2 regions of the Streptomyces sp. NPDC001068 genome follow, and region 1 is predicted to be linked to the other one. Evidence: predicted binding sites of a transcription regulator. Region 1 holds the regulator's gene; the other holds the start of a gene.

The links. The regulator HspR, encoded in region 1, represses chaperone genes until heat shock. The targets are predictions, from matches to a motif close to TTGAGNNNNNNNNNCTCAA.
Region 2: a site for HspR is predicted at 10,346-10,364, ahead of lon (endopeptidase La). Genes of this name have one in related genera too.

Annotation. Positions count from the first base shown of each region.
Region 1 covers NZ_JBIAYD010000016.1:45,293-60,456, reverse strand. Annotated here, with positions in the region: gene ACFY3I_RS36940 (helix-turn-helix transcriptional regulator) at 1-827, shown strand, start outside; gene ACFY3I_RS36935 (LuxR C-terminal-related transcriptional regulator) at 790-1,842, opposite strand; gene ACFY3I_RS36930 (sugar ABC transporter substrate-binding protein) at 2,589-3,701, opposite strand; gene ACFY3I_RS36925 (fibronectin type III domain-containing protein) at 3,994-5,970, shown strand; gene ACFY3I_RS36920 (heat shock protein transcriptional repressor HspR) at 6,030-6,476, opposite strand; gene dnaJ (molecular chaperone DnaJ) at 6,482-7,663, opposite strand; gene grpE (nucleotide exchange factor GrpE) at 7,700-8,359, opposite strand; gene dnaK (molecular chaperone DnaK) at 8,356-10,200, opposite strand; gene ACFY3I_RS36900 (MraY family glycosyltransferase) at 10,295-11,314, opposite strand; gene ACFY3I_RS36895 ((Fe-S)-binding protein) at 11,551-13,833, shown strand; gene ACFY3I_RS36890 (DUF4177 domain-containing protein) at 13,903-14,118, opposite strand; partial or broken gene ACFY3I_RS36885 (OsmC family protein) at 14,357-14,593, opposite strand; partial or broken gene ACFY3I_RS36880 (CGNR zinc finger domain-containing protein) at 14,550-14,720, shown strand; gene ACFY3I_RS36875 (TetR/AcrR family transcriptional regulator) at 14,665-15,164, opposite strand, start outside.
Region 2 covers NZ_JBIAYD010000003.1:170,015-185,178, reverse strand. Annotated here, with positions in the region: gene fxsT (FxSxx-COOH system tetratricopeptide repeat protein) at 1-1,274, shown strand, start outside; gene ACFY3I_RS10255 (multifunctional oxoglutarate decarboxylase/oxoglutarate dehydrogenase thiamine pyrophosphate-binding subunit/dihydrolipoyllysine-residue succinyltransferase subunit) at 1,348-5,160, opposite strand; gene ACFY3I_RS10250 (ATP-binding protein) at 5,486-6,592, opposite strand; gene ACFY3I_RS10245 (response regulator transcription factor) at 6,589-7,329, opposite strand; gene ACFY3I_RS10240 (spermidine synthase) at 7,440-8,138, opposite strand; gene ACFY3I_RS10235 (hypothetical protein) at 8,208-8,648, opposite strand; gene ACFY3I_RS10230 (rhomboid-like protein) at 8,674-9,483, shown strand; gene lon (endopeptidase La) at 10,387-12,801, shown strand; gene ACFY3I_RS10220 (lysozyme) at 12,869-13,681, opposite strand; gene ACFY3I_RS10215 (MarR family winged helix-turn-helix transcriptional regulator) at 13,959-14,450, shown strand; gene ACFY3I_RS10210 (hypothetical protein) at 14,480-15,164, opposite strand, start outside.

The DNA of each region.
Region 1 (15,164 bases):
CCGGCGCACTCGAGCCCGTGGCACCCGCCACCGCCCTCAACCGGCTCCTGCGCGGCGCCCGCACCCGTATCGCCGCGGAATGGCGACGCGAGGAGCGGCTGGTGGACCTGTTCGAACCGCTGACGCACCTCCACGGCCCCGCCGGCGCGACGCCGGACTCCCCCGCCCTCCGCCTGCTCAGCGGCACCCGACGCATCAACGACGCCATCACCGAGGCCATGCCGCAGGCTCAGCGGGAGGTCCTGTGCGTCCAGCCGCACTCCGGTCTGGTCGGTGAGCGCGGCATCGCCGCCTACCCCGTCGCCCACGAGCGCGACATGGCCTTCCTGGACCGTGGCGGCCGTATCCGCACGCTCTACCAGAACACCGTCCGCCACCTGCCGAACTTTCAGGCCTACGTCGAACAGGTCAGGGGCGACAGTGTGGCCCGAGGGCTCGACGAGGTGCCCGACCGTCTCGTCGTCATCGACCGGACGGTCGCCTTCCTCCCCGCCAACGACGACGGCACCCTCGCCCTGGAGGTCCGCCAGCCGGCGCTGATCAGCTACATCGCGACCAACTTCGACCGTCTCTGGCACCTGGCCACGCCGATCTTCCCGAAACCCGGGCACCGCCCCACCGTCAACGGCGTCACCCCCCGCCAGCAGGCCATCGCCGCCCTGCTCGTCGAGGGCCACACCGACGCCGCCGTCGCCGAACGCCTCGGCATGAACATCCGCACCGCCCGCGTCCACATCGCGAAGCTCGCCACCACCCTCGGCAGCGACAGCCGGGCCCAACTCGGCTACCTCATCGGACGCTCGGGGATCCTTGATCGGGAAGACTGACCTCGGCCGGCGGCCCGTTCGCCTCGCCCGGCGGCCGGTCCAGCCCCACCTGCGCTATCCGCACACCCAGTTGGGTACGGCTGGCCGCGCCCAGCGTCTCCGAGAGCCGGGCGATGTGGGCGCGGCAGGTACGGACGCTGATGCCCAGGCGTTCGGCGATCACCGCGTCCTGGTGGCCTTCGGCCAGCAGCGCCGCGATGGACTGCTCGCGGTGCGAGATGCCCTCGATGCCGGTGTCGGGAAGCGGGGCGGTGAGGGGGATCGCGAGGCGCCACAGGCGCTCGAAGACGGTGACGAAGTACTCGACCAGGGCGGGGTGGCGCAGTTCCAGGGCCATCGTGCGGTCGGCGTTAGCGGGGATGAAGGCGACGGTGCGGTCGAAGAGGATGAGGCGGTCGATGACCTCGTCCAGGGTCTTGGCCTCCACCGCGTCGCCCATCAGCTCCAGGTAGTTGAGCAGGCCCTGGCCGTGCCGGGCGACATGGGTGTACAGGTCCCGCATGCGTACCCCGCGGCCGCGCAGGGCGACCGCCCGGTGCAGTCCCTCGGTCAGCTCCGACTCACGGCGGATGCCGCCCGGCTGGACGGTCAGCACCTCGCTGGTGCACGCCTCCGTCGCCTCGTCCATCGCCGCCTGGATCCGCGACAGCCCGTCCAGCACCCGGATGGCCGCCGTGCCCTCGGCGGAGGCCGAGGCGTCCTGCAGCTGCCGTCCCAGACCGGCGTACCACTCGAAGGCGGCGACCGCCGAACCCACCCGCCGCTGACTGTCGGTGACCTCGTCGTGAACCCCGCGCAGGAGCCGGGTCATGACCTCCTGCGGGGAGGTCGGCACCAGCCAGTCCATGTCGTCGGGGTCCGGGTGCAGCAGCGCCAGCTCAAGCAGACAGGGCACCGCGTCGGCGTCCGTGCGCGGTACCCGGCCCCGGCGCACGGCCCGGGAGTACACGCGGTCCCCGGCGGCGCACAGTCGGTCGGCACCGTGTGGATGCTTGTCCGTCCCGTGCCCGGCCATCGCCCATTCCACCCCCGGTTTGCTGCCTCTTCCGCAGCGCAACTATGAGCGGTCCGGACCGGGTCCGCAACACGGCTCCCCTCGCACGGGGCGCGAGAATGCCCGCATGCGCCCGGTATCTCCCGGCCTCCGCAGGCCGCACTGCAACAAGATGACGGTGGTGGCGGCAGGTCCACGGGGGCATCGTTGGCACCGCTTCCCACGGGTGTTCGCCGGACACCCGAAGGGGCCCCGGTCCGGCCTCCCCCGATCGGTTCCGGGGCCCCCGCAACGCGCCCACGGGGGAGATGCGTTGCGTGGAGGGCCGCCCGCGGGCACGTGCCGCGGCAGACCCCGCGGATCGCCGAGATCGGCCGGCGAACACCGCGTCACGTGCCCGCCCGGGCGGCCCCGAACGCGCCCCGGCATCACTGAACTCCGGGGGCGTCGCGGGCGTCGGCCGACGCATCACGCTCGCGGGCGCTTCCGGAAACGGCGTCGCGTGCGACGGACCGTCCGTACGGAAGTCCCGGATCCGGTCCGCCGTCACCCGGGCGCGACCCACCGGAACTTCCCGGCACAGGGCCCCGTCGAACCGCGCCGAGCCGCCATGGGCCCGCGGACGGTCCGGTCGAGGTCTTCCCCGGACAGGACCGTCGGCGGAGGACACGGGGCCGAGTTCTCAGCCGGCCGCCCCGCCCGCCCGGCGGCGGACAGCCGGCGCGGGCGGCGGACAGCCGGGACGGGCGGCGAACTGCGCCTGACGCCTACTTGAGGCCGGCCGCCGTGCAGGCCGCCTGGTAGTCGGCGGTGCAGATCTGGGAGATCTTGTAGATGCCGTCCGCGACGACGGTGTCCTTGATCTTGCTCTTCGTGACGGCGCTCACCTGCACCAGCTGGGACGGGATGTTCTTGTTGGTCGGGCTGTCGACCTGGTCCTGGGTGAGCGCGTCGAACTGGATGTCCTTGCCCTGCACCCGGTAGACGGCCATCTGCGCGGCGGCCTCGGCCTCGGCCGGGTAGGGCTTGTAGACGGTCATGTACTGCTGGCCCACGAGGATCCGCTGGATGGCGTCGAGGTCGGCGTCCTGGCCGGTGACCGGCGGCAGGTCGGTGATGCCGGCCGCCTTGAGGGACTTGATGATCTCCCCCGCCATCGCGTCGTTGGCGGAGTAGACACCGGCGATGTTGCCCTTGCCGAGCTTGTCGATCGCCTCGGTGGTCTCCTTGCCGGCGGTCTTCGGGTCCCAGTCCTTGGTGTCGAACGAGACGTCGGAAGGAGTGTCCACCTTGCCGCTCAGCTCGGACATGGCGCCCGTCTTGAACTGCTTGGCGTTCGGGTCCGTCGGCGAGCCGTTGATCATGATGACCTTGTCGGAGGTGTCGACGTTCGGCCCCATGCCCTCCAGCAGCGTACGGGCCTGCACCTCGCCCACCAGCTCGTTGTCGAAGGAGACGTAGGAGTCGATCGGGCCCTCGGCGAGTCGGTCGTAGGCGATGACCGGGATGCCGGCGCTCTTCGCCTTCTTCACCGTGCCCGCGATGGCGTGCGAGTCGACCGAGTCCAGGATGATGACGTCGACCTTGTCGTCGATCATCTTCTGCATCTGCTCGGCCTGCGTGGACGCGACCGAGGCGGCGTTCTGGTAGTCGACCCGCGCCTGCTTGTTGGTCAGCTCGGCGATCTTGGCCGTCATGATCGGGACGTCGAAGTTCTTGTACCGGGTGTTGATCTTGTCCGGCATCAGCACACCCACGGTGATGTCGTTGCCCTTGGTGGGGCTCGCGGTGGTCGACGATCCCGTCGCGTTGAGCACGCCGCAACCGGCGAGCGGGAGGGTCATCGTGGACGCGGCCACAAACATGGCTATACGACGCATACGGGGGCTCACTTCAGGTGCGTTCCGGACATGGGGCTGCTGCGACCCAGATGTCTGAAAAGACAACGCGCAGGCCGCACCCGGCGTCAAGCGGAACCACTTAACGAGTGCGCAACACTACGCTCCGCAGTGTCTGTGAAGGGCATGCGGAATCACCTGCAAACACCTTTTACGGGCCCTCCATCCAAAGGGAGTTCAGGGGCGGGCAAAGATCAGTACAACCAACTCCTTTCCTCATGAGTCGACATCGGCAACGGCGATGCCCGTTGACCGGATACGACCAGAGGATCGAATGAACCCAGCCAGACGCGCCGCGGCCGGTGCCGTGGTGCTCGCCAGCGCGGCCGGTCTCCTGACCACCGTCGCCGCCCCCGTCGCCTCGGCCACGACGACCTGCGCGACACCGGTCTACAAGCGGCAGTTCTTCGCGAACACCACGTTCACGGGCACCCCGAAGAAGACCGACTGCGACTCCGCGGTCAGCGAGAGCTGGAGCGGCACCCCCGCCTCCGGCCTCCCCAAGGACGACTTCGGCGTCCGCTGGAGCGTGACCCGCGACTTCGGCTCCGGCGGCCCCTTCGCCCTCGCCGCGTCCGGACTCGACGGCATCCGCGTGTACGTCGACGGCAGCCGCAAGGTCGACCTGTGGAGGAACACGACCGGGACGGTGAGCAGGACCGTCAACGTCACGGTCCCCAGGGGCACGCACACCCTCCGTGTCGACTACGTCAACTGGACCGGCGCCGCCAAGGTCAAGTTCACGTACACGCCCCGGACTTCGGCGACCGTCGACAAGGTCGCGCCGCTCACCCCGCCGCACCCGCTGGTGTCCTACGACGGCAACGCCGACACGACGAAGCTGAGCTGGACGAAGAACCAGGAGATGGACCTCGCCGGCTACCGGGTCTACCGACGCCCGAAGGGCGTCACCAGCTGGACGAAGGTGGGGTCGACGACGGCGACGTCCCTGACCGACACCCCGCCCGCGACCGGCGCCGTCTACTACTACGAGGTCCGCGCCTATGACAGGGCGGGCAACGAGTCGGCAGGCACCGCCGACGCCCCGGTCACCAGCACCGTGCTGCAGACACCTGCCCGGTTCACCGTGTCCGCCATCGACACGGGCGCCTCCCTGAGCTGGTCGGGGGTGTCCGCCGCGGCGAGGTACCGGGTGGAGCGGACCGACGCCCACGGTGTCGTCACCAAGTCCTGGGACCCCGCCCGCACGGTGAGCCTCACCGACGACACGCTCGCGCGGGGCGAGGCCGCCCAGTACCGGATCGCGGCCGTGGACGGCTCCGGTCACATGTCGCCGTTCACCGAACTCCGCGCGGTGACCCGCCCGCTGGCCGCACCCCGCGAGCTGACGGCGACGGCGGGCATCGGCAGCGCGACCCTCCAGTGGACGACGAGGCCCCAGGACGCCCCGTACGGCGAGTTCCGGGTCTACCGTTCGACCACACTGCCCGTGGACACCTCGACGGCGCAGTGGGTGACCTGTACGACCAGCTTCGCCACCCTCTCCGACGGGTCCCGCCGGTACGGCTGCGCCGACCTCTCGGCCGAGGAGGACACCACTTACCACTACGCGGTGGCGAACGCGCAGGGGTCGCAGATCTCCGCGCTCTCCAACACCGCCACCGTCACCACGCTGGTCTCCGACAAGCCGCCCGCCCAGGTGACCGGGCTGACGGCGACGGCCACGGGGTACGGCATCGAACTGGACTGGGACGACAACACCGAGCCCGACCTGAACCGGTACGCGGTCTACCGGGGCGTGGTGCTCGGCGACGAGGGCGACGAGCAGGTCTGCTCAGGCTCCGAGTGGGCGGACCTGCCTGCGGGCACCTCCCGCTTCCGGGACGTCCGGCTGCCCGACGGCGACCGAGCCTGCTACTGGGTGGACGCGATCGACGACGCGGGCAACTCCAGCCGGTGGCTGGGGCCCGTGTACGCCGTCGTCGTGGACGAACTGGACCTGACTCCGTCGGTGGCGACCCCGGAGGGCTCCCCGCTCACCCTGACGGCGCACGTGGCCGACTCGGGCGTTCACCTGGCGTGGAACGCGGTCGACGCGGCGACGGGCTACGTGGTCTACCGCTGGAACCCGGAGACGCAGGGCTACGAGAGGCTGGCGGCCACCACGGACCGCTCCTACGACGACATCACGGCCGGCGCCGGTACAACCCACTACTACTGGGTGACCGCGCGGTACGCCGACGGCACGGAGTCGGTGCCCGGTGCGCAGTGGGCGATCCTGGAGCCGTGACCGGCACGCGCGAAGGGGCCCGGAGGACATGTCCTCCGGGCCCCTTCGCGCGTGTACCTCTAGTCCTTGGCCTTCTTCGGCCGCCACACCACCAGCGCGCTGGTCTGCTGGACCTCCTGGTAGGGGACCAGGTCGCGGCGGTACGAGGCGTGTACCGCCGCCTCGCGCTGCCGCATCGCGGCCGCCGCGCCGTCCAGGGCCGCCTCCATGTCGGCCACGCGGGCCTGGAGCGCGGCGACCTGGTTCTCCAGTTCGATGATGCGCTTGATGCCGGCCAGGTTGATGCCCTCGTCCTGCGACAACGCCTGCACCTGGCGGAGCAGTTCGATGTCGCGGGCCGAGTAACGGCGCCCCCGCCCGGCCGTGCGGTCCGGGGAGACCAGGCCGAGGCGGTCGTACTGACGCAGCGTCTGCGGGTGCAGTCCGGAGAGCTGGGCCGCCACCGAGATGACGTAGACCGGGGTCTCCTCGGTCAGTTCATACGGATTGCGTCGACGGCCGTCCATCTCTGTCATGCTCCCTTCGCAGCCTCGAACAGCTCCGCCCGCGGGTCCTCACCCGCGGTCGCCTCGCGATACGCCTCCAGTGCGTCACGAGCATTCCCCGACAGGTCCTTCGGGACACTCACCTCGACGGTGACCAGGAGGTCGCCGCGGGTGCCGTCCTTGCGGACCGCGCCCTTGCCGCGGGCACGCATGGTGCGCCCGTTGGGCGTGCCCGGAGGCAGCTTCAGGGTGACCGGCGGTCCGCCCAGGGTGGGCACCCTGACCTCGCCGCCGAGCGCCGCCTCGGTGAAGGTCACCGGCACGGTCACCGTGAGGTTGTCCTCCTTGCGGCCGAACACCGGGTGGGTGTCGACGTGGACCATGACGTACAGGTCACCGGCCGGGCCGCCGCGTTCGCCGGGCGTCCCCTTGCCGCGCAGGCGGATGCGCTGGCCGTCCGTCACCCCGGCGGGGATGCGGACCTGCATGGTCCGGGACGACTTGGCGCGGCCGCTGCCCTTGCAGTCCGGGCAGGGGTTCTCCGCGATGAGGCCGCGGCCCTTGCAGTCGGGGCAGGGGTCGGTGAGCGAGAAGCCGCCCCCGGAGCCCCGCGCCACCTGGCCGGTGCCGACGCAGGTCGGGCACACGCGCGGTGTGCCGTTCACGTCGCCGGTGCCCGAACAGGCCTTGCAGGGGGCCTGCGAGGACATCCGCAGCGGAACCGTGGCGCCCTCGATGGCCTCCGTGAAGCTGAGCGTGACCTCGGACTCGATGTCCTGGCCGCGCCGGGGCTGGGTGCGCGCGCCCGCGCCGCCGCCCCGGTTGAACAGGCCCCCCAGGACGTCGCTGAAGCCGCCGCCGCCCCCGCCGAAGCCGCCGCCCCCGGCCTGGGCGTTGCCCCCGAAGAGGTCGCCCAGGTCGAAGTTGAAGTTGCCGCCGCCCGCGCCCGGCCCCGGGCGGAAGCCGCCGTTGCCGAAGAGGGCGCGCGCCTCGTCGTACTCCTTGCGCTTCTTGGGGTCGCCGAGCACGTCGTTCGCCTCGGAGATCTCCTTGAAGCGCTCCTCGGCCTTGGCGTTGCCCTTGTTGGCGTCCGGGTGGAACTCGCGGGCGAGTTTCCGGTACGCCTTCTTGATCTCGGCCTCGGTGGCGTCCTTGGGGACGCCGAGGACCTTGTAGTAGTCCTTCTCGATGAAGTCCTTGGTGCTCATCCCCGACGTCCCTCCTTCCGCTCGGTACCTATTGCGTCAGCCCTCCTCAGGGCCGTTGTCCTTCTCGTCGCCGGCCGCCGGGGCCTCGTCGGCCCCTTCGGCCTTCGCCGGGGTCGCCCCGGGCTGGGGTTCGGCGACCGCCACCCGCGCGGGGCGGATGGTGCGCTCGCCGATGCGGTACCCGGGCTGCAGGATCGCCACGCACGTCGTCTCGGTGACGTCCGGCGCGTAGCTGTGCATCAGCGCCTCGTGGATCGTCGGGTCGAAGGGCTCGCCCTCCTTGCCGAACTGCTGCAGGCCCATCTTGGCCGCGACCGTCTCCAGCGACTCGGCCACGGACTTGAAACCGCCGACCAGTTCGCCGTGTTCCCGGGCGCGCCCGATGTCGTCGAGCGTCGGCAGGAGTTCGGTCAGGAGGTTCGCGATGGCGATCTCCCGGACCGTGATCCGGTCGCGCTCCACCCGGCGGCGGTAGTTCTGGTACTCGGCCTGGAGGCGCTGGAGGTCCGCGGTGCGCTCACCGAGCGCGGTGCGCACCTGGTCCAGCTGAGCCGTCAGGCCGGTCAGCTCGCTTGCGTTTGCGTCCCCGGCCGAGGCCGCCCCCGAAGCGGGGGCGGCCTTCGGCTCGGCGTCGTCGGAGGTCGCGCCGGAGGGGACGTCGGGCTTCTCCTCGAAGCCCGGGGTCTCCTCCGTCACGCGGCACCGTCCTTGCGCTCGTCGTCGACGATCTCCGCGTCCACCACGTCGTCGGCGTCACCGGCACCGGCGCCCGGACCGGCGGCACCGCCGGCGGCCTGGGAGGCCTGGGCGTCGGCGTACATGGCCTGGCCGAGCTTCTGGGAGACGGCCGCGACCTTCTCGGTGGCGGTGCGGATCTCGGCGGTGTCCTCGCCCTTGAGCGTCTCCTTCAGCTCGGCGATCGCACCCTCGACCTCGGTCTTGATCTCGCCCGGGACCTTGTCCTCGTTGTCCTTGAGGAACTTCTCCGTCTGGTAGACGAGCTGCTCGCCCTGGTTGCGGGTCTCGGCGGCCTCGCGGCGGCGGTGGTCCTCCTCCGCGTACTGCTCGGCCTCCTGGCGCATCCGGTCGACCTCGTCCTTCGGCAGCGAGGAGCCGCCGGTGACGGTCATCTTCTGCTCCTTGCCCGTGCCCAGGTCCTTCGCGGTCACGTGCATGATGCCGTTGGCGTCGATGTCGAAGGCGACCTCGATCTGCGGGACACCGCGCGGGGCCGGCGGCAGACCGGTCAGCTCGAACATGCCGAGCTTCTTGTTGTACGCCGCGATCTCGCGCTCGCCCTGGTAGACCTGGATCTGGACGGAGGGCTGGTTGTCCTCGGCGGTGGTGAAGATCTCGGACCGCTTGGTCGGGATCGTCGTGTTCCGCTCGATGAGCTTGGTCATGATGCCGCCCTTGGTCTCGATGCCGAGGGACAGCGGGGTCACGTCGAGGAGCAGGACGTCCTTGACCTCACCCTTGAGGACACCGGCCTGGAGGGCGGCGCCGATGGCGACGACCTCGTCCGGGTTGACGCCCTTGTTGGCGTCCTTGCCGCCGGTCAGCTCCTTGACGAGCTCGGCCACGGCGGGCATACGGGTGGAGCCGCCGACGAGGACGACGTGGTCGATCTCGCCGAGCTGGATGCCGGCGTCCTTGATCACGTTGTGGAACGGCGTCTTGCAGCGCTCCAGCAGGTCCGCGGTCAGCTGCTGGAACTGGGCGCGGGTGAGCTTCTCGTCCAGGTGCAGCGGGCCCTCGGCGGACGCCGTGATGTAGGGCAGGTTGATCGAGGTCTCGGAGGACGAGGACAGCTCGATCTTGGCCTTCTCGGCGGCCTCGCGGAGGCGCTGGAGGGCCATCTTGTCCTTGCCGAGGTCCACGCCGTGACCGGCGGCGAACTGCTTGACCAGGTAGTCGACGACGCGCTGGTCCCAGTCGTCACCACCGAGGTGGTTGTCGCCGTTGGTGGCCTTCACCTCGACGACGCCGTCGCCGATCTCCAGGAGGGACACGTCGAAGGTGCCGCCACCGAGGTCGAAGACGAGGATCGTCTGGTCGTCCTTGTCGAGGCCGTAGGCGAGCGCGGCCGCGGTGGGCTCGTTCACGATGCGCAGGACGTTCAGGCCCGCGATCTCGCCGGCCTCCTTCGTCGCCTGGCGCTCGGAGTCGTTGAAGTACGCCGGGACGGTGATGACCGCGTCGGTCACCTTCTCGCCCAGGTAGGCCTCCGCGTCCCGCTTCAGCTTCTGCAGGATGAACGCGGAGATCTGCTGGGGGTTGAAGTCCTTGCCGTCCAGCTGGATCTTCCAGTCGGTGCCCATGTGGCGCTTCACGGACCGGATGGTGCGGTCCACGTTGGTGACCGCCTGGCGCTTGGCGACCTCGCCGACCAGAACCTCGCCGTTCTTGGCGAAGGCGACGACGGACGGCGTGGTCCGGGCACCCTCGGCGTTGGTGATGACGGTGGGCTCGCCGCCTTCAAGAACGCTGACGACAGAGTTAGTCGTGCCCAGGTCGATGCCGACCGCACGTGCCATGGTGATTTCCTCCAGCTGACTTGAGTGGAACGGACTCAAGTGTGCATCAAGCCCGCGCGTGGGTCAACAGACCTGAGTCATGGACACTCAACTCTTATCCATTCCTCACACGCAACTGGCCCGTGACCTGCGAGGATTCAACGCGTCGGGGTCCATAGACCGACACCCGAAGGAGTAGCAGTACGACGCTGACGGTGACGCAGGCGACGCATGTGGCGCCGGTCCGCCCGATCCAGCCGCCGTGCACGAGCACCCCGACGAGCACCCCCGCGAAGGACACGGCCCCGAGGGCGACGGTGGCGCCGGGCGGGGTGAGCCCGAGCCTGCGCAGCCGGTGCGCGAGATGGTCGGGCCCCTGCCGCAGCACCGGCCGCCCGGCCAGCAGCCGCGACAGCACGACGAGCAGCACGTCGGCGCTCGCGACGGCGGTGAGCGCGAACAGCACGCCCGCGCTGGCGACGGGGTCGTACCCGGTCCGGGTGATCAGCGCGGCCGCGGCCAGCACGAACCCGGCGAACAGCGAGCCGGTGGCGCCGAGCGCGATCCGCGCGGGATGCCAGTTGTGCATCAGGAACCCGGTGAGCGCGGCGGCCAGCACACTCAGCAGTACGGCCAGCCCGTCCATGACCTCGGCGGAGGCGCAGGCCCCGACGCCGAAGGCGGTGACCACCCCGACGGTCCCGGCCAGCCCGTCCGCGTGGTCGAGCCCCTTGAAGGCGACGGCGACGAAGGCGATCCAGCCGACCCCGAGCACCCCCTCGACCACGCCGAACTCCGCGTACGGCACCACGCAGGCGGCCGCCACGGCCGTGCCGAGGAGCAGGAAGCGGGTCTTCAGCCGCCACACGTCGGCGATCAGCCCGAGCAGCGCCACCGCTCCCCCGGCGATCAGCAGTTCACCGACCCCGGTACCGAGCGGAGCGACCCCGGTCCAGTCGCCGGCACCGGCGACCAGACAGGTGGCGCCCACGACGGCGAGCCCGCCCAGCACCGGGACGGGACGGGTCCGCCGACGGTCGACGAGCCCCAGCCGCAGCGCGAGCGGCCGGATCAGCGCGGCGAGGACGGCGGCGAACAGCAGGGCGGTGGTGGCAGCGACGATCCCGTAGAGCACAGGTCTAAATTAGACCTAAATGTAACAATTGCGTACGAATAACACGATCACTTTGCCGCCGCAAGGCAGCCGCCGGTCAGGCACACCTCAGCGATTCAGATCACCCCGCACCTGACTACAGTGCGGGTAAAGATGCGGGTAGTCTCAGACCGACTGCATAAGTTACCGCTTAGTAATTTCGGGAACCCTCTCGCGAAGAGACCCGAAGAGAGACCTCGCAGGCCCGAGGAGCCCCCATGCAACTCGCCGCGATCATCGTGTCGCTGGTTCTGATCGTGGTCGGCGTGGCGTTGTTCGCCCGCGCCGTCCTCCAGATCTACAACTTCATGCGGCTCGGTCAGAACGTGCCCGCCGGCACCCGTACCGACGAGCCCGGCCGGCGGACCGTGACGGTGGTCAGGGAGTTCCTCGGCCACACCCGGATGAACCGCTGGGGCATCGTCGGCGTGGCGCACTGGTTCGTCGCGGTCGGCTTCTTCTCGCTGCTGCTGACGATCGTCAACGCCGTCGGCCAGCTGTTCCAGGCCGACTGGCTGCTGCCGGTCATCGGCGAGTGGGCGCCCTACAACGTCTTCGTCGAGTTCATCGGCACCATGACGGTCCTCGGCATCCTGGTGCTGATCGTCATCCGCCAGCTGAGCAAGCCGAACCGGCCGGGCCGCAAGTCCCGCTTCGCCGGCTCCAACTTCGGCCAGGCGTACTTCGTCGAGACGGTCATCCTGATCGTCGGCGTCTGCATCTTCATGCTGCACGCCCTGGAGGGCGCCCAGCACCACGTGGACTCCTACGAGGCCTCCTTCTTCATCTCGTACCCGGTGGTCCACTGGCTCGCGGGCATGGACGTCTCCACGCTCCAGAACCTGACCTACTTCTTCGCCGGTCTGAAGATCGCGACCTCGTTCATCTGGATGATCGTGGTCGCCCTCAAGACCGACATGGGTGTGGCCTGGCACCGCTTCCTGGCATTCCCGAACATCTGGTTCAAGCGCAACGCCACCGGTGAGACCTCCCTGGGCGCCCTGCTGCCGATGACCTCCGGCGGCAAGCCGATCGACTTCACCGACCCCGGTGACGACGACGTCTTCGGCGTCTCCCAGGTCGAGCAGTTCTCCTGGAAGGGCCTGCTGGACTTCTCCACCTGCACCGAGTGCGGCCGCTGCCAGTCGCAGTGCCCGGCCTGGAACACCGGCAAGCCGCTCTCCCCGAAGCTGCTCATCATGTCCCTGCGGGACAACGCGCACGCCAAGGCGCCCTACCTGCTCGCGGGTGGCGGCAAGACCATGGAGGGCGAGGAGAAGGCGTCCGAGGAGCAGCTGGCGGGCGTCCCCGCGGCGGCCCTCGCCGAGGCCGAGCGGCCGCTGATCGGCACCGCCGAGGAGAACGGCGTCATCGACCCGGACGTGCTGTGGTCCTGCACCACCTGCGGCGCCTGTGTCGAGCAGTGCCCGGTGGACATCGAGCACATCGACCACATCGTCGACATGCGCCGCTACCAGGTGATGATCGAGAGCGCCTTCCCGTCCGAGGCGGGCACGATGCTCAAGAACCTGGAGAAGAAGGGCAACCCCTGGGGCCTGGCCAAGAAGCAGCGCCTGGAGTGGCTCAAGGAGGTCGACTTCGAGGTCCCGGTCGTCGGCCAGGACATCGAGGACCTCACCGAGGTCGAGTACCTCTACTGGGTCGGCTGCGCCGGCTCCCTCGAGGACCGTGCCAAGAAGACCACCAAGGCCTTCGCCGAGCTGCTGCACATCGCGGGCGTCAAGTTCGCGATCATGGGCGGCGACGAGAAGTGCACCGGCGACTCCGCCCGCCGCCTCGGCAACGAGCCCCTGTTCCAGGAGCTCGGCATGGAGAACGTCATGGCGCTGAACACGGCGTTCGGCGAGGAGCTGGACGACGACGGCAAGGTGACCGAGGAGTCCCGCAAGCCGAAGTCGGCCAAGAAGATCGTCGCCACCTGCCCGCACTGCCTCAACACCATCGGCAACGAGTACCCGCAGCTCGGCGGCGACTACGAGGTCATCCACCACACCCAGCTGCTCCAGCACCTGGTGGACCAGGGCAAGCTGGTCCCGGTCACCCCGGTCGAGGGCATCATCACGTACCACGACCCCTGCTACCTGGGCCGCCACAACAAGATCTACACGCCGCCGCGCGAGATCATCGCGAGCGTGCCGGGTCTGCGCAACGAGGAGATGCACCGCCACAAGGAGCGCGGCTTCTGCTGTGGCGCGGGCGGCGCCCGGATGTGGATGGAGGAGCGGATCGGCAAGCGCATCAACAACGAGCGCGTGGACGAGGCGCTGTCGGTGAACCCCGACATCGTCTCCACGGCCTGCCCGTTCTGTCTGGTGATGCTCACCGACTCGGTCAACGGCAAGAAGAACGACGGCAAGGCCAAGGAGTCCATCACGGTGGTCGACGTGGCCCAGCTGCTGCTCGACTCGGTGAAGACGCCGGCCGACCCGGCGGGCGCCGCCGAGCCGGAGAGCGCGCCGGAGCCGGAGCCGGTGAAGTAGCTCCCTCGCACAGGGGAAAGCCCCCCGGCCCAGTGTGGGCCGGGGGGCTTTCCCGTGCGCGCCGGCCGGTCAGGCGCGCGGGCGCTCGAAGGTCAGCAGCAGGCCCTCGACGGCGCCGGGGCCTATCCGGCCCTTGACGTCGGCGGCGGTGATGGCCTTGAGACCCCAGCCGTCCTCGGCGTGCTTGTTGAGGACCTTCTCCAGCTTGTCGCTGTCCAGTGCGTCGCCGATCAGCGACTCCCGGAAGGTGACGACCTTGTACTCGTACGCGTAGGCACTGCTCATGTCTGCGGGATCCTCCTGCCGGCGGGGCCGGGTCGGAACGGGTTGCCGGGGGCCAGACAATCACCCCGGGGCACCGCCGCACACCGCGGGACCGGATTTCGCCCCGTCCGGGCCGGCTCAGGCCGCGGCGGCGGTGGCGTTGACGGTCACCGGGATGTTGCCGCGGGTGGCCTTGGACGCGGGTGGCCTTGGAGTAGGGGCAGATCCGGTGGGCGGCGGCGCCCAGTTCGGTGGCGCTGGCCGCGTCGACGCCGCCGAGTTCCACGTTGAGCACGGCGGCCAGGCCGAACTCGTCGTCGTCACCGTGGTGGAGGGTGACCTCGGCGGTGATGGCGGTGCTGGTCAGCCGGATCCGGCGGTCGGCGGCGGCGCGGCGCACGGCTCCCAGGAAGCAGGCCGCCCAGCCCGCCGCGAACAGCTGCTCGGGGTTGCCGGACGTACCCCTGCTCAAGGAGTGCGAGAACCCGGAGTGCACCCGCACCTACATCGACCGCTCCCGCGGGATGCGGCGGCACTGGTGCGGCATGGAGTCCTGCGGCAACAAGATCAAGGCCGCCGCGTACCGGGCGCGCAAGAAGGCGGCGCCGTCGGCGTCCCGCTGACCCGCAGGTACTCGATACCGGTGTCGAGGGCCGCCCTGAGGTGCGTCGACTCACCGGTGGACAGCATGAGGGAGACCCCGCCCTGGATGCCCGCGAGCAGCGCGGCGGACGCGCGGTCGACGTCCAGGTCCGGCGCGACCAGCCCGCCGGCCCGCAGGGCGCGGATGCCGCGGGCCAGGTCCTCCTGCCACTGCCGCATCAGCCCCGTGACGATCGCCCGCGCGCCGGGGCTGGTCCGCCCGACCTGGAGGAACAGCGCCCCCAGGGGGCACTGGTCGCCCTGTAGTTCGTAGCGTTCCACCACCACGTCCCGCCACCGCTGCCAGGACTCCCAGGAGTCCAGCCGGCCCAGGTGCGGCTGCTGGTCCGCGAGGACCCGGTCCGCCTCGAACCGGGCCACGGCGAGCAGCAGGGCGTCCTTGCCCTCGGGGAAGTAGTGGAAGA
Region 2 (15,164 bases), on a different contig from region 1:
GCGAGTACGCGGAAGGGATCGAACTCGGGCGCCGGACCGTTGAGCACTGGCAGGCGTCGCTGGGCGAGTCCCATCCGCAGATCTGGGAACTCATCTACCACTACGCCAACCTGTTGCGCGCCGACGGGCATTACGCACAGACGGAGGCCATCGAGCGCGCCGCCGTGCAGCGACTGCGGGAAGAGCGAGGCCTGAACGACGTCGACCATCTCAGGATGGCCAGCGGTCTCGCCGCCGACCTACGGGGTCTCGGCCGCTACGAGGAGGCTCTGGAGTTGAGCCGGTCGCTCCATACGGCGTACCGCGACCTCCTGGGGGAGGAGGACTCTCGGACCCTGAACGCGCTGAACAACCTCGGCTTCTCCCTGCGCCAGCTCGGACGCTACGGGCAAGCGCTGGAGATAGACCGGCAGACACTGGACGCACGCCGCCGCATCCTCTCCAGGCGCCACGTGTTCACCCTCTTCTCCGAGGTGTCCTATGCCGTCGACCTGCGTCTGATGGGCCGGTATGCCGAAGCCGAGACCATCCAGACGATGAACGTTCGGGAGCATGGGTCCGTCCTGGGTCCCGACAACCCCCAGACCCTGCGCGCCGCGCACAATCTGGCACTCTGCCACCACCGCTCCGGAGACCACACGCGGGCCCACTCACTGCTCACCCGCGTGCTGGAGCGTTACGACCGCAAGCTGGGCGAGACCCATCTGGAAACGCTCGGAGCCGCGGTGAGCCAGAGCTGCTTCGTCCGAGAACACGGTGACATCGACCGGGCCCGTGAGGCGAGCGAGATCCTTGTCGCCCGTTACGAGCACCTGCTGCCGGTGGGGCACCCGTTCATCACCGGGGTACGAGCCAACCACGCCCTGCTCCTGAACGCGTCCGGCGAACGGGAGAACGCACGTGCCCTCACCGAACAGTCGCTGGCCGACATGACCACTGAGGTGGGGGAACAGCACCCCTACACACTGGGCTGTGCCATCAACGCCGCCGCGCTGCGCAATTCGGGCGGCGACACCGAGTCCGCCGCCGAACTCAGCAGGCTCACGGTCGCCCGAGCGACGCAGACCCTCGGCCCTACGCACCCCCTGACCCTGTCCGCCCGAACCGCCCTTGCGGACGACCTGCGCAGCCTGGGGAACCGCCAGCAGGCCGACCGGATCGAGCAGGAGGCCCTCGCGGACCTGGCCGCGACCCTCGGCCCCCAGCACCCCCACACCCTCTCGGCCCGCTCCCGCACCCGCCCCCACTGGGACTTCGAACCCCAAACCACCTGATCCCTCCCCGCAGAAAGCAGAAGGGTCCAGCCCCCACCGGGAACCGGACCCTTCCGCAGACGCGTCGCGAGACCTACGCCTCGAACACCTCACGCACCAGCTGCTCCTGCTCCGCCTGGTGCCGCTTCGCGGAACCGACGGCCGGGGAGGAGCTGTGCGGTCGCGAGATGCGGCGCAGGCGCTCGCCGGCCGGGACGTCGGCGCCGACCGCCAGGTCCAGGTGGTCGATCAGGTTGAGCGCGATGAACGGCCACGCACCCTGGTTCGCCGGCTCCTCCTGGGTCCAGAGGTACTTCTCGGCGTTGGGGTACTTGTTGACCTCCGCCTGGATCTCCGCACCCGGCAGCGGGTACAGGCGCTCCAGCCGGATGATCGCCGTGTCCGTGACACCGCGCTTCTGCCGCTCGGCCTCCAGGTCGTAGTAGACCTTGCCGGTGCAGAAGACGACCTTGCGGACCGCGGCCGGGTCCACCGAGTCGTCGCCGATGACCGGGCGGAACTGCCCGCTCGTGAACTCCTCCGCCTTGGAGGCCGCCGCCTTCAGACGCAGCATCGACTTCGGGGTGAAGACGACCAGCGGCTTGTGGTGCGGGTTGTGCACCTGCCACCGCAGCAGGTGGAAGTAGTTCGACGGGAGGGTCGGCATCGCGACGGTCATGTTGTTCTGCGCGCACAGCTGGAGGTAGCGCTCGATCCGGGCCGAGGAGTGGTCCGGGCCCTGGCCCTCGTAGCCGTGCGGGAGGAGCAGCGTGACGCCGGAGGTCTGGCCCCACTTCTGCTCGGCCGCCGAGATGTACTCGTCGATGACCGACTGGGCGCCGTTGGCGAAGTCGCCGAACTGCGCCTCCCACATCACCAGCGCGTCCGGGCGGGTGAGCGAGTAGCCGTACTCGAAGCCCATCACCGCGTACTCGGAGAGCAGCGAGTTGTAGACGTTGTAGCGGGCCTGGTCCTCGGACAGGTACAGCAGCGGGGTGTAGTCGGCGCCCGTCTCGCGGTCGATGAGGACCGCGTGGCGCTGGCCGAAGGTGCCGCGCTGGGAGTCCTGGCCGGAGAGCCGGACCGGGGTGCCCTCCATCAGCAGCGAGCCGATGGCGAGGGTCTCGCCCATGCCCCAGTCGATCGTGCCGTCCTCGATCATCGCCGCCCGGCGCTGCAGCTGCGGCAGCAGACGCGGGTGGACGGTGAAGTAGTCCGGGATGTTGACCTGGGACTCGGCGATCCGCTTGAGGACCTCCGTGGAGATCGCCGTCGGGACGGCGATCGGGAACCCGTCCTGCGGCGCCTGGGCGTCGGAGACGGCCGGCTGCGCGGTGGCCTCGCGGACCTCCGTGAAGACCTTCTCCAGCTGCCCCTGGTAGTCCTGCAGGGCCTGCTCGGCCTCTTCCAGGGTGATGTCGCCACGACCGATCAGGGACTCGGTGTAGAGCTTGCGCACCGAGCGCTTCTTGTCGATCAGGTCGTACATCAGCGGCTGGGTGAAGGCCGGGTTGTCCGACTCGTTGTGACCGCGGCGGCGGTAGCAGATGAGGTCGATCACCACGTCCTTGTTGAACGCCTGACGGAACTCGAAGGCGAGCCGCGCGACGCGGACCACGGCCTCCGGGTCGTCGCCGTTCACGTGGAAGATCGGGGCCTCGATCATGCGGGCCACGTCCGTCGCGTACATGGAGGAGCGCGAGGACTCGGGGGCCGCGGTGAAGCCGACCTGGTTGTTGATGACGATGTGGACCGTGCCGCCGGTGCGGTAGCCGCGCAGCTGCGACATGTTCAGGGTCTCGGCCACCACGCCCTGGCCGGCGAAGGCCGCGTCGCCGTGGATCGCCACCGGCAGCACCGTGAAGTCGGTGCCGCCCTTGTTGATGATGTCCTGCTTGGCGCGGGCGATGCCCTCGATGATCGGGTCGACCGTCTCCAGGTGGGACGGGTTGGCGGCCAGCGAGACCTTGATCTGCTCGCCGTCCAGGCCGGTGAAGGTGCCGTTGGCGCCCAGGTGGTACTTCACGTCGCCGGAGCCGTGCATCGACTTCGGGTCGAGGTTGCCCTCGAACTCGCGGAAGATCTGCGCGTACGACTTGCCGACGATGTTGGCGAGCACGTTCAGCCGGCCGCGGTGGGCCATGCCGATGATGATCTCGTCCAGGCGGGACTCGGCGGCCGAGTCCAGCACCGCGTCGAGCAGCGGGATGACGGACTCGCCGCCCTCCAGGGAGAACCGCTTCTGGCCGACGTACTTGGTCTGCAGGAAGGTCTCGAAGGCCTCCGCCGCGTTCAGGCGCCGCAGGATCCGCAGCTGCTCCTCGCGCTCCATCTTGGAGTGCGGACGCTCCACGCGGTCCTGGATCCACTTGCGCTGCTTGGGGTCCTGGATGTGCATGAACTCGATGCCGGTGGTGCGGCAGTACGAGTCGCGCAGCACGCCGAGGATGTCGCGCAGCTTCATCATCGACTTGCCGGCGAAGCCGCCGACGGCGAAGTCGCGCTCCAGGTCCCACAGGGTGAGGCCGTGCTCGACGATGTCCAGGTCGGGGTGCTTGCGCTGCTTGTACTCCAGCGGGTCGGTGTCGGCCATGACGTGGCCGCGCACCCGGTAGGAGTGGATCAGCTCGAAGACCCGGGCGGCCTTGGTGACGTCGTCGTCGTGCGAGGCGTCGATGTCCTTGAGCCAGCGGACCGGCTCGTAGGGGATCCGCAGGGCCTCGAAGATGTCGTCGTAGAAGCCGCTCTCGCCGAGGAGGAGGTTGGCGACCTGGCGCAGGAACTCGCCGGAGGCGGCGCCCTGGATGACCCGGTGGTCGTAGGTCGACGTGAGCGTCATGACCTTCGAGATGCCGAGCTTGTTCAGGGTGTCCTGGCTGGTGCCCTGGAACTCCGCCGGGTAGTCCATGGAGCCGACGCCCATGATGACCGACTGGCCGGGCATCAGGCGCGGGACCGAGTGGACGGTGCCGAGGCCGCCGGGGTTGGTCAGGGAGACCGTGACGCCGGTGAAGTCGTCCATCGTCAGCTTGTTGTCGCGGGCGCGCCGGACGATGTCCTCGTAGGCCTGCCAGAACTCGAAGAAGTTCAGCGTCTCGGCCTTCTTGATGCCGGCCACGACGAGCTGGCGGTCGCCGTTGGGCTTCACCAGGTCGATGGCCAGGCCGAAGTTCACGTGCGGCGGCTTGACCAGGGTCGGCTTGCCGTCCTTCTCCGCGAACGAGTAGTTCATCGACGGCATGGCCTTGAGGGCCTGCACCATCGCGAAGCCGATCAGGTGCGTGAAGGAGATCTTCCCGCCCCGGGCGCGCTTGAGGTGGTTGTTGATGACGATGCGGTTGTCGAACAGCAGCTTCACCGGGACCGCGCGGACCGAGGTGGCGGTCGGCACGTCCAGCGAGGCGCTCATGTTCTTCGCGACGGCGGCGGCGGGACCACGCAGGGTGACCAGATCCGGGCCCTCGGGCGCCTCGGCGGCGGGCGCGGCCTTGGCGGCAGCGGCGGCCGGCTTCGCGGCGGGGGCCGCGGCGGCGGGCGCGGGCTTCGCGGGCGCCGGAGCGGGCGCGGCGGCCTGGGGCGCGGCCGGAGCGGGCTTCGCGGGCGCGGGCGCGGTGGGAGCCGGCGCGGACGGAGCCGCGGCCTGCTGGGCCGGCGGTTGCGCGGGCGTCGTGGTGCCCGCGGCCCCCGCGGCCGCGGTACCCGCCGGAGCCGAGGCGGCGGGCGCTCCCGGCTTGTAGTCGGCGAAGAAGTCCCACCAGGCTCGGTCTACCGAATTCGGGTCCTGGAGGTACTGCTGATAGATCTCGTCGACGAGCCACTCGTTCGGTCCGAACGCGGCTGCGGGATTCTTGCCCGCTTGGTCTGCGTCGGTCGAGATGTTCGAGTTACTGGGGGACTGTGGCGACACGGCGGTAACCGCCCTCTTCCGCTTCACAAGGTGATGGACAGCGGGAATAAAGGCTACGCCTCCATGACCGTGAAGGTCAGGTCGGGCCGGTTCATCGTCGTGTAAGTCACACCGGAAAGCGTGTTTCGGCGCTCGGAATGGCGGGAAACAAGCGTGGTTCCGCTCTGAGAGGACCGAATCGGGCATGGCTTCGCCACGCGGATGATCACCTCACTCCGGCACCCGTGACGACGTGCGCGGAGACCGCACCTGATCACAGGGGTCCGGCGGCACCGACGGCCGACGGAGCGCGGGTGGATCTTGAGGCTCCGAATCGAACTTTACGTCAACTTGGGACGGAGGAAAGCCCCGGGAGGGTGACGATAATCCTGCAGCCCCGGTCGGATTCGGCCACGCCGATCCGGCCGCCGTGCAGATCCACCGCCCACCGGGCGATCGCCAGCCCCAGCCCCGTACCGCCGTCGCTGCCGGGCCCGTGCGGCCGTCGTACGGCCCCCCGGTTGAAGCGCTCGAAGACGCGGTGCCACTCCGAGCGCGGAATGCCGGGGCCCTCGTCCAGGACCTCCAGCTCCAGCGACTCCGGCAGCGCGCCCCGACGCGCCTTCACGGTCACCCGGCCGTGCGGCGGGCTGTGCTTGACCGCGTTGTCGATGAGGTTCGCCACCACCTGGTGGATGCGCTCCGGGTCGGCGTGCGCGGTCAGCTCCGGCGGCGAGACGTCCAGGTGCAGATGGACGTCGGTGCGGGTGTGACTGCCCGAGTTCGAGGCCACGCCGCGTGCCCCGGCGACCATGTTGGCCTCCTTGAGCACACCCGAGAGGTAGGGCCACACCTCGAAGCGGCGCTGGCGCAGCGGTACGACGCCGTTGTCCAGGCGGGACAGGTCCAGCAGGGTCTCCACCAGCCGCCCGAGGCGCTCGGTCTGCTTCAGGGCCGTGCGCATGGTCTCGGTGTCCGGCTCGGCGATCCCGTCGACGACGTTCTCCAGCACCGCCCGCAGGCCCGCGATGGGCGTGCGCAGCTCGTGCGAGACGTTCGCCACCAGCTCCTTGCGCTGGCGGTCCTGGGCCTCCAGCTCGTCGGCCATGACGTTGATCGTCTCGGCGAGGTCGCCCAGTTCGTCCCGGCGGTTCTCGCGTACCCGGCGGGTGTAGTCGCCCTGCGAGATGGACCGGGCCACCGCGTTCATGTCGTCCAGCGGCGCGGTCAGCGAATGCGCCACGAACTGCGTTATCAGCAGTGTGGCGATCATCGAGAAGACCGTGATGAAGCGCAGCTCCGTCTTGGTGTGCACCGCGATCATCGACAGACCCGTGGTGATCAGGACCGAGACGACGACCAGCGCGCCGAGCTTGGTCTTGATCGAGAACGGGCGCACGGTGCCCCAGGGCTCCTCCCCGGGGCCTCTCGGTCCGGCCGGCCCCGCGGTCATGGCGTCGGTGTCTCCAGCGCGTAGCCCACACCGTGCACGGTGCGGATCCGCTCGGCCCCGATCTTCCGGCGCAGCGCCTTGATGTGGCTGTCGACCGTGCGGGTGCCGGAGGCGTCCGCCCAGTCCCACACCTCGGCGAGCAGCTGCTCACGGGAGAGCACCGCGCGCGGGGTGTTGGCCAGGCACACCAGCAGGTCGAACTCGGTCGGCGTGAGGTGCACGTCCTCGCTGCGCACCCGCACCCGGCGCTGTGCGTGGTCGATCTCCAGCTCGCCGAGGCGCAGGATGCCGGACCGGGGGGTGGAGGCCGCGACGGCCGCCCGCTCCACCCGGCGCAGCAGGACGTGCACCCGGGCCGCCAGCTCCCGCATGGAGAACGGCTTGGTCATGTAGTCGTCGGCGCCGACCCCGAGGCCGACCAGCATGTCGGTCTCGTCGTCGCGCGCGGTGAGCATCAGCACCGGCACCGGCCGCTGGGCCTGCACGCGGCGGCAGACCTCCAGACCGTCGAAGCCGGGCAGCATGATGTCGAGGATCAGCAGATCGGGCTGCCAGGCCTCGGCGGTGTCGACGGCCGACGGTCCGTCGCCGGCCGTTTGCACGAGAAATCCCTCGGCGCGCAGACGGGCCGCGATGGCGTCGACGATCGTGGCGTCGTCCTCGACGACCAGGACCCGGCGCTGAGCGCCCGGAGTAGCCGTGGCCGTGCCGTTGTGGGAGGTGTGTGTCTGCTCCATCGCCCGCCCCTGTGTGCTTTCCGGAATCAGTGGGGTGATCCCATGACTGCGATTGACGCTTGAATGACCCGCGTCAGGGATGCACCCTACGGGGACAGGCGGCGCACTCGCTATCCAGGGCGGACGGCGAGGTGAACGACGTCGGGAACGCCCCGGGCAACCGGGATCTCTTCGGTACGCACCTGTTTGAACCCGGCATTCCACAAGGTTTCCTCGAATTCGGCGGAGGGCTGCGCGGACCATACGGCGAGCACCCCGTCCGGTCTCAACACCCTTGCGCAGCTTGCGAGTCCGGCGGGCGAGTAAAGGCCCTCGTTGTCCTCGTCGACGGTCCAGCCGGGCCCGTTGTCGATGTCGAGGCACAGCGCGTCGAATGTGTCGGAAGTCTCATTGACGTAGGCGACGAGATCGCTTTCGACGATCTCCGTGCGCGGATCGGCGAACGCGGCCGCGGACAGCGGGGAGAGCGGGCCGTCCCGGTGCCAGTCGACGACGGCCGGTTCCCGCTCCACGACGGTGATCCGTCCCCACCCGGCGTCCCGCGCGGCGTGCGCGAGCGAGAACCCGACGCCGAGCCCGCCGATCAGCACGGCCGGCTCCGGCCGTCCGTCCAGCGCGTCCCGGGCGGCGTCCACGAGCAGCCGCTCCGAGCGGCCGTCGGAGGTGTCCATCAGGAAGCAGCCGTTGGCGATGATCTGCAGCAGCCCGCCGTGTCTGCGCAGGACCACCTCGCCGTACGGACCCTCGCGCCGGTCCAGGACCACGGGAGGGGCGTCGTCCACGGAAGTCGTGCCGGTGGTGTGCGCCATACCGGCCATCCTGCCCCAACAGGGCTTTGCCGCCACGCGAATTACCGGTGCCGGACGGTCCCCCGGGTGTCACTCGTTCGAGGGGCCGTCCGGCGCTTCGCGTCCGACGGCGGCCTCGGGTGACTCGTATGGTTCCCCCAACCCCTCACGTTTCTTCGGAAAATCCTGTGAATCGCTCCCCGCGTGGCCCCGGTCACAGACAGCGGCTCGACGGACGGCGAAGGCTGGTGGGGTGAAACGGAAGGAGCGCCTCACCGTGAACCGGACCGCGCGGACGCGCGGGAGCGCGCCGATGCCGGACCCCACGGCGACGCCGTCGCCGGGGGTGGAGGCGGGGCGCTCGCCGGGGGTGGGGGCGACGCCCGCGTCGGGGTCGACGGTCGGGCCCGCGACGGGGGCGGTGGTCAGGCCCGTGCCGGGGCCGGTGGCGGGGCGCTCGCCGGAGTCGGTGGCGTGGTCCGGGTCGGATCCGGCGGCGACGCCCGTGCCGGGGTCCGTGGCGACGCCCACGTCGGAGTTCGTGGACGGGGTCCCGATGGTGCGTGTGCCGAGGGTTCTCGTGCCGGTCGCCGCGGATTCCGGGGGGCCGGTCACCGTCGTCCGGCCCGGGGCGGACGGCGCCATGGAGGTCACCGCGCTGCTGGACGGCGTGCCCCGGCAGCGCGGCCCGGTCGCGGTGGCCGCCGCGAAGATCCCGCGTCCCGCGCTCCGGCCCTGGCTGCTGCTGCCCACGCCCGCCGGCACCCCGGTCACCTTCGCCTACGCGGCGATCCTCGCCCTCACCTCGCTCTTCGCCGCCCATGTCGGCCCCGTCCTCCTCTACACCGTCCACCAGGACTCCAGCACCGACGTCGCCCACCTCCTGCGCACCCCGGTCTTCGTCCTGCTGGCCAGCGCCCTGTGGATCGCCGGTGGTCTCCTGTCCCCCTTCTTCTTCGCGTTCGTGCTGGTCCTGACCGCGTTGGAGCGGCGGATAGGGGGCGCCCGGACGATCCTGGTCTTCCTGGCGGGCCATGTGCTCGCCACCCTCGCCACCGAGGTCCCGGTCGGCCTCGCGGTCCTGGCCGGCCGCCTCCCCGACACCTCCCTGCACCGCCTCGACTACGGCATCAGCTTCGGTGTGGCCGCCGGCACCGGCGCCCTGTGCGGGCTGCTCACCCCGTGGCTGCGCTGGCCCCTGCTGGCCCTGGTCGTGTGGAGCCTCGTCACGGACCTCATGGCCCTCCAGGACCCGATGACCGACTGGGGCCACCTGATCGCGCTGGGCATCGGGACGGTGCTGTGGCCGACGGTCCGGCGCTGGTCCCGGGAGGCGGAGAGGACTCCGGCACGGGCAACCGCCTGACGTACGGGCGCGTGCGCCGGCACGGCGGTAAGCCGGTACGGCGCGGTACGGGCGGTCTGGGTCGCTCGGCCGCCCGGGGCTCCGGACCCCGGACCTCGGACCTCGCACCCCGCACCCCGCACCTCGGACCTCGGACCTCGCACCCCGCACCCCGCACCCCGCACCCCGCACCTCGGACCTCGGACCTCGCACTCCGCACCCCGCACCCTCGGACCCCGGACCCCCGCACCCCGGACCCCCGCACCCCGGACCTCGGACCCCGGACCCCCGCACCCCGGACCCCGCACCCCGGACCCCGGACCCCGCACCCCGGACCCCCGCACCCCGGACCCTGCATCCCGCACCCGGACGTACCCACTCGTCGTGCCCGCCGGAAAGCCCGGTCGCCGCACGATCCCGACGCGCGTCCGGCCGTCGTGTCCGGCCGACAGGGCCCCGCGTCGCCGCCGCACACCACCCGACCGTCGTCCACGTGGCCGTGGACGCACACCACCCGACCGTCGATCACGTGGCCGTGGACGCACACCACCCGCCCGTCGATCACGTGGCCGTGGACGCACACCACCCGCCCGTCGATCACGTGGCCGTGGACGCACACCACCCAACCGTCGACCACGTGGCCATAGCCGCGCATCCCGTCCCTGGGGGAGGTGCGCGCCATCGGTGGCCCCGGACGAGGAATGAGTCCGCGTCCGGGGACTGTTCTCGCGTCATGGGTGCCGCGGCTCCGGCCGTCGGGATCTCGGGGTTCCTTCCGGTCGAGGTCCCGCGTTCCTCCCCGGCCGGCGCCCGTCACGGCCAGGTCGGCGGGTGATCGCTCACAGCGAACACACCCCCGGGAACATTCAGTGGCTCACATGCATTGAGTCGGCATAGCTCAAGTTCAATGCCGAAGGGGAGATCATGGCTTCGACGTCCGCATCACTCACCCTCCCTGTGCTGCCGCTCGACGACGAGGTCGTGCTGCCGGGGATGGTGGTCCCGCTGGACCTCAAGGACCCCGATGTACGCGCCGCCGTGGAGGCCGCGCAGGCCGCCGCCCGCAACGAGCCCGGCAAGCCCAGGGTGCTCCTGGTCCCGCGGGTGGACGGCGCCTACCCGGGCACCGGCGTGCTCGGCACCGTGGAGCAGGTCGGCCGGCTGGCCGACGGCGACCCCGGCGCGCTGATCCGCGGCCGTCACCGCGTCCGCATCGGCGCCGGCACCACCGGCCCGGGTGCCGCCCTGTGGGTGGAGGGCACCCGCATCGAGGAGAACGTCCCGGAACCGGTGCCCGGTCATGTCACCGAACTGGTCAAGGAGTACAAGGCGCTCGCCACCGCCTGGCTGCGCAAGCGCGCCGCCTGGCAGGTCGTGGACCGGGTGCAGGCCATCGACGACGTCTCCGCGCTCGCCGACAACTCCGGTTACTCGCCGTTCCTGACCACCGAGCAGAAGATCGAGCTGCTGGAGACCGCCGACCCGGTGGCCCGGCTGAAGCTCGCCACCCAGCAGCTGCGCGACCACCTCGCCGAGCAGGACGTGGCCGAGACGATCGCCAAGGACGTCCAGGAGGGCGTCGACAAGCAGCAGCGCGAGTTCCTGCTCCGCCGCCAGCTGGAGGCGGTCCGCAAGGAGCTGCGCGAGCTGAACGGCGAGAAGGACGGCGAGGAGTCCGACGACTACCGCACCCGGGTGGAGGCCGCCGACCTGCCGGAGAAGGTCCGCGAGGCCGCCCTCAAGGAGGTCGACAAGCTGGAGCGGTCCAGCGACCAGTCGCCCGAGGGCTCGTGGATCCGCACCTGGCTGGACACCGTCCTCGAACTCCCGTGGAACGAGCGGACCGAGGACCAGTACGACATCCAGGGCGCCAAGGCGGTCCTGGACGCCGAGCACGCCGGCCTGGAGGACGTGAAGGAGCGGATCACCGAGTACCTGGCGGTGCGCAAGCGCCGCAGCGACCGGGGGCTCGGGGTCATCGGCGGCCGCCGCGGCGGTGCCGTGCTGGCGCTCGTCGGTCCGCCCGGTGTCGGCAAGACCAGCCTGGGTGAGTCCGTCGCGCACGCGATGGGCCGGAAGTTCGTCCGGGTCGCCCTCGGCGGCGTCCGGGACGAGGCCGAGATCCGCGGCCACCGCCGTACGTACGTCGGCGCGCTGCCCGGCCGGATCGTCCGGGCGATCAAGGAGGCCGGTTCGATGAACCCGGTCGTCCTGCTGGACGAGATCGACAAGGTGGGGTCCGACTTCCGGGGCGACCCGGCGGCCGCCCTGCTCGAAGTCCTCGACCCGGCGCAGAACCACACCTTCCGCGACCACTACCTGGAGGTCGAACTCGACCTCTCGGACGTCGTCTTCCTGGCCACCGCCAACGTCCTGGAAGCCATCCCGGAGGCCCTGCTCGACCGTATGGAGCTGGTCCGGCTGGACGGCTACACCGAGGACGAGAAGGTCGTCATCGCCCGTGACCACCTGCTTCCGCGCCAGCTGGAGCGGGCGGGACTCGGCAAGGACGAGGTCACCCTCGACGAGAGCGCGCTGCGCAAGCTCGCCGGGGAGTACACCCGGGAGGCGGGCGTCCGCACCCTGGAGCGGTCGATCGCCCGTCTGCTGCGCAAGGTCGCGGCCCAGCACGAACTGGGCGAGCGGGAGCTGCCGTTCACGATCATGGACGCGGACCTGCGGGGTCTGATCGGCAGGCCGCACCATGTGCCCGAGTCCGCCCAGGACCCGGCCGAGCGCCGTACCGCGGTACCGGGTGTGGCGACCGGCCTCGCGGTCACCGGAGCGGGCGGGGACGTCCTCTTCGTGGAGGCGTCCCTGGCCGACCCGGAGACGGGCGCGGCGGGTCTGACCCTCACCGGCCAGCTGGGTGACGTGATGAAGGAGAGCGCGCAGATCGCCCTGTCCTTCCTCCGCTCGCACGGCGCCGAACTGGAACTCCCGGTCGGCGACCTGAAGGAGCGGGGCGTGCACGTGCACTTCCCGGCGGGCGCGGTCCCGAAGGACGGCCCGAGCGCCGGCGTCACCATGACGACGGCCCTCGCGTCCCTCCTGTCCGGCCGGCTGGTCCGCACGGACGTGGCCATGACCGGAGAGGTCTCGCTGACCGGCCGGGTACTGCCGATCGGCGGGGTGAAGCAGAAGCTGCTCGCCGCCCAGCGCGCCGGGGTGAGGACCGTCATCATCCCCAAGCGCAACGAGGCCGACCTGGACGACGTCCCGGCGGAGGTGCTGGACAAGCTCGACGTCCACGCCGTCACCGACGTCCGGCAGGTCCTGGAGCTGGCGCTCGCACCGGCCACGAACGGCGCGGCGCCGGAGGTTCCGGCAGCGGCGTGACGGACGCTGCCGGATGCGCAAGGCCCGGGTCCCCGCGAGGGGGCCCGGGCCTTCGCCCTGTGCGGGGTCAGCCCTTGGCGAGCGCGACCACCCGGTCGAGGGTGCCGTTGAACTTGTCGTGGTCGCCGACGGTCGGACCGGACGACGTGTACTGCCACGCCGTGTAGTACGACCAGCCGGCCGGCAGCGTCCCGACCTCCGAGGCGTACCGGGCGATCCACAGCGGGTTGCTCGCGGCGAAGCCGCTGTAGTTGCCGGTGCAGTCGGTCCACCAGCTGGTCGCCGTGTAGATCACGGCGTTCCGCCCGGTGCGCGTCTTGTAGGTGTGGAGGAAGTCGGTGATCCAGCTGACCATCGCGCTCTTGGACTTGCCGTAGCACGCCGCGCCGTACGGGTTCCACTCGATGTCGAGCGCGCCGGGCAGCGTACGGCCGTCCCTGGACCAGCCGCCGCCGTGGTCGACGAAGTAGTTGGCCTGGGCGGCACCGCTGGAGCTGTCCGGGGTCGCGAAGTGGTACGCGCCGCGGATCATGCCCGCGTCGTGGGAGCCGTTGTACTGCTGGGTGAAGGAGGGGTTCTTGTAGGACGTGCCCTCGGTCGCCTTGGTGTAGGCCCATTTGACCCCGCTGCCGAGCAGGGTCGGCCAGGCGACGTCGCCCTGGTGGCCGGAGACGTCGACGCCCTCGGTCTGGGTGGCGTCGCTGCTCTTGGGCGTGCCGCTCTGGCCGTCGTGGGCCAGTACGCCCATGCCCATGTAGGCCGAACCGTGAACGGGGGCCGGGGCGGGCGCGTCGGCGCGGGCGGGGGTCAGGGGGACCGTCGCGAGCAGCGGCGCGAGCAGTCCGGCGAGGATCGTGGGGGCGGGTCCGGGTAGCGGCATGACGTGCCTCCGTGGGGAGAGGTGTGGGTCCCAGGTATGCCAGAGACGGCCGGTGCGGGAGGCGCGACACGACGCGGGGTCACACGGCGCGACGAGCGTTAGCTGACGTGTACATGTCATCCAATGCCTGACGGAGACGCTACGCACGGGCGGGAGGGCGGGGAAGGGGGTCCGGAGGCCGCCGTCGGTCCACGCCTGCGGAATACTTGGCGAGCTGCGGCGACGACGGGGTTTGACGGAAACTTTCAGGACTGCGAAACCGATCAGGGGTGCTGACGTGCACGACGACGAAAAGGGCGACGAACGGCCCGCCGCCGACGGGTTGACGCCGAGTGGTGCGGACCGCGAATTCCTCACCCTGGAGCGCGAGTTGACGGTGCTGCTGCGACGCGCCCGCGCCAGCCAGGGGGAGATGGCCCGCGAGGTCCACCCCGACCTGGAGTCCGCCGCGTACGGCCTGCTGGTCCGGCTCGACGAGTGCGGCGGGCAGCGCGCCACCGACCTGGCCGGGTACATCGGCGTCGGCAAGGCCACCATGTCCCGCCAGCTGCGGGCCCTGGAGGAGCTGGGGCTGATCGCCCGCGAGCCCGACCCGGCCGACGGGCGGGCCTGGCTGGTCGCCCTCACGGACGAGGGCCGGCGCCGGGTCGGCACGGTCCGCGAGGCCCGCCGCGGCCGGTACGTCAGCCAGCTCGCCCACTGGCCGCGCCAGGAGGTCGCCGAACTGGCCCGGCTGCTCCACCAGCTGAACGGCGTGATGGAGAAGTAGCCTCCGCCGGGGGCGCCGGTGCCGGCGGCTCAGAACTCGACGTACACCACCGTCGCGTCGTCGTGCGTCTTGCTCCGCCGCAGGAACGCCCGCTCCTCCCGGTCGGCCGTCTCCAGCTCCCGCACCCGGCGCACCAGCGCCGGCGCCCCCTCCTCGCGCACGACGCCGAGGAGGGCCGCCCAGTCGCCCTGGTGGAACTTCTCCGTCCAGCGGGTCGCGCCGTCGGTCAGGGCGGCCAGCGCGCCGACCCGGTCCCGCGGTGCGCTCCCGGTCACCGCGCGGGCCGCGACCGAGGGGTCGGCGGCGGCGGTGAAGAAGCCCCCCTCCTTGTTGCGGACCGTGGCGTCGGCGACGGCGTCCGAGGCCAGCGAGGCGCGCGGGACCCGGTCGAGCCGGTCGTCCAGGACCGGGGTGACCGTGCCCTCGGGGGAGCGCAGCAGCAGTACGGAGTCGGACAGGACGAGGTACTCCAGGGTCTCCTCGGACCAGCGGGCCAGCACGACCGTCGCCTGGGGCGTGCGCGGGTGAGAAAGGTCACAGGTGTCACCATGGGTGTCGGCGGTGCGCCTGATCGCCCGTTCCAGGATTTCCCGCAGCGTCAGATCTGCTGCCGAAACGGTCAGTTCGGTCAGCGCGCCGCCCAGTCGCGCGGTGAACCAGGGGACCGAATGCAGACACCCGGTGCCGTTCCGGGGCGGGGTGACCCCGTCCAGG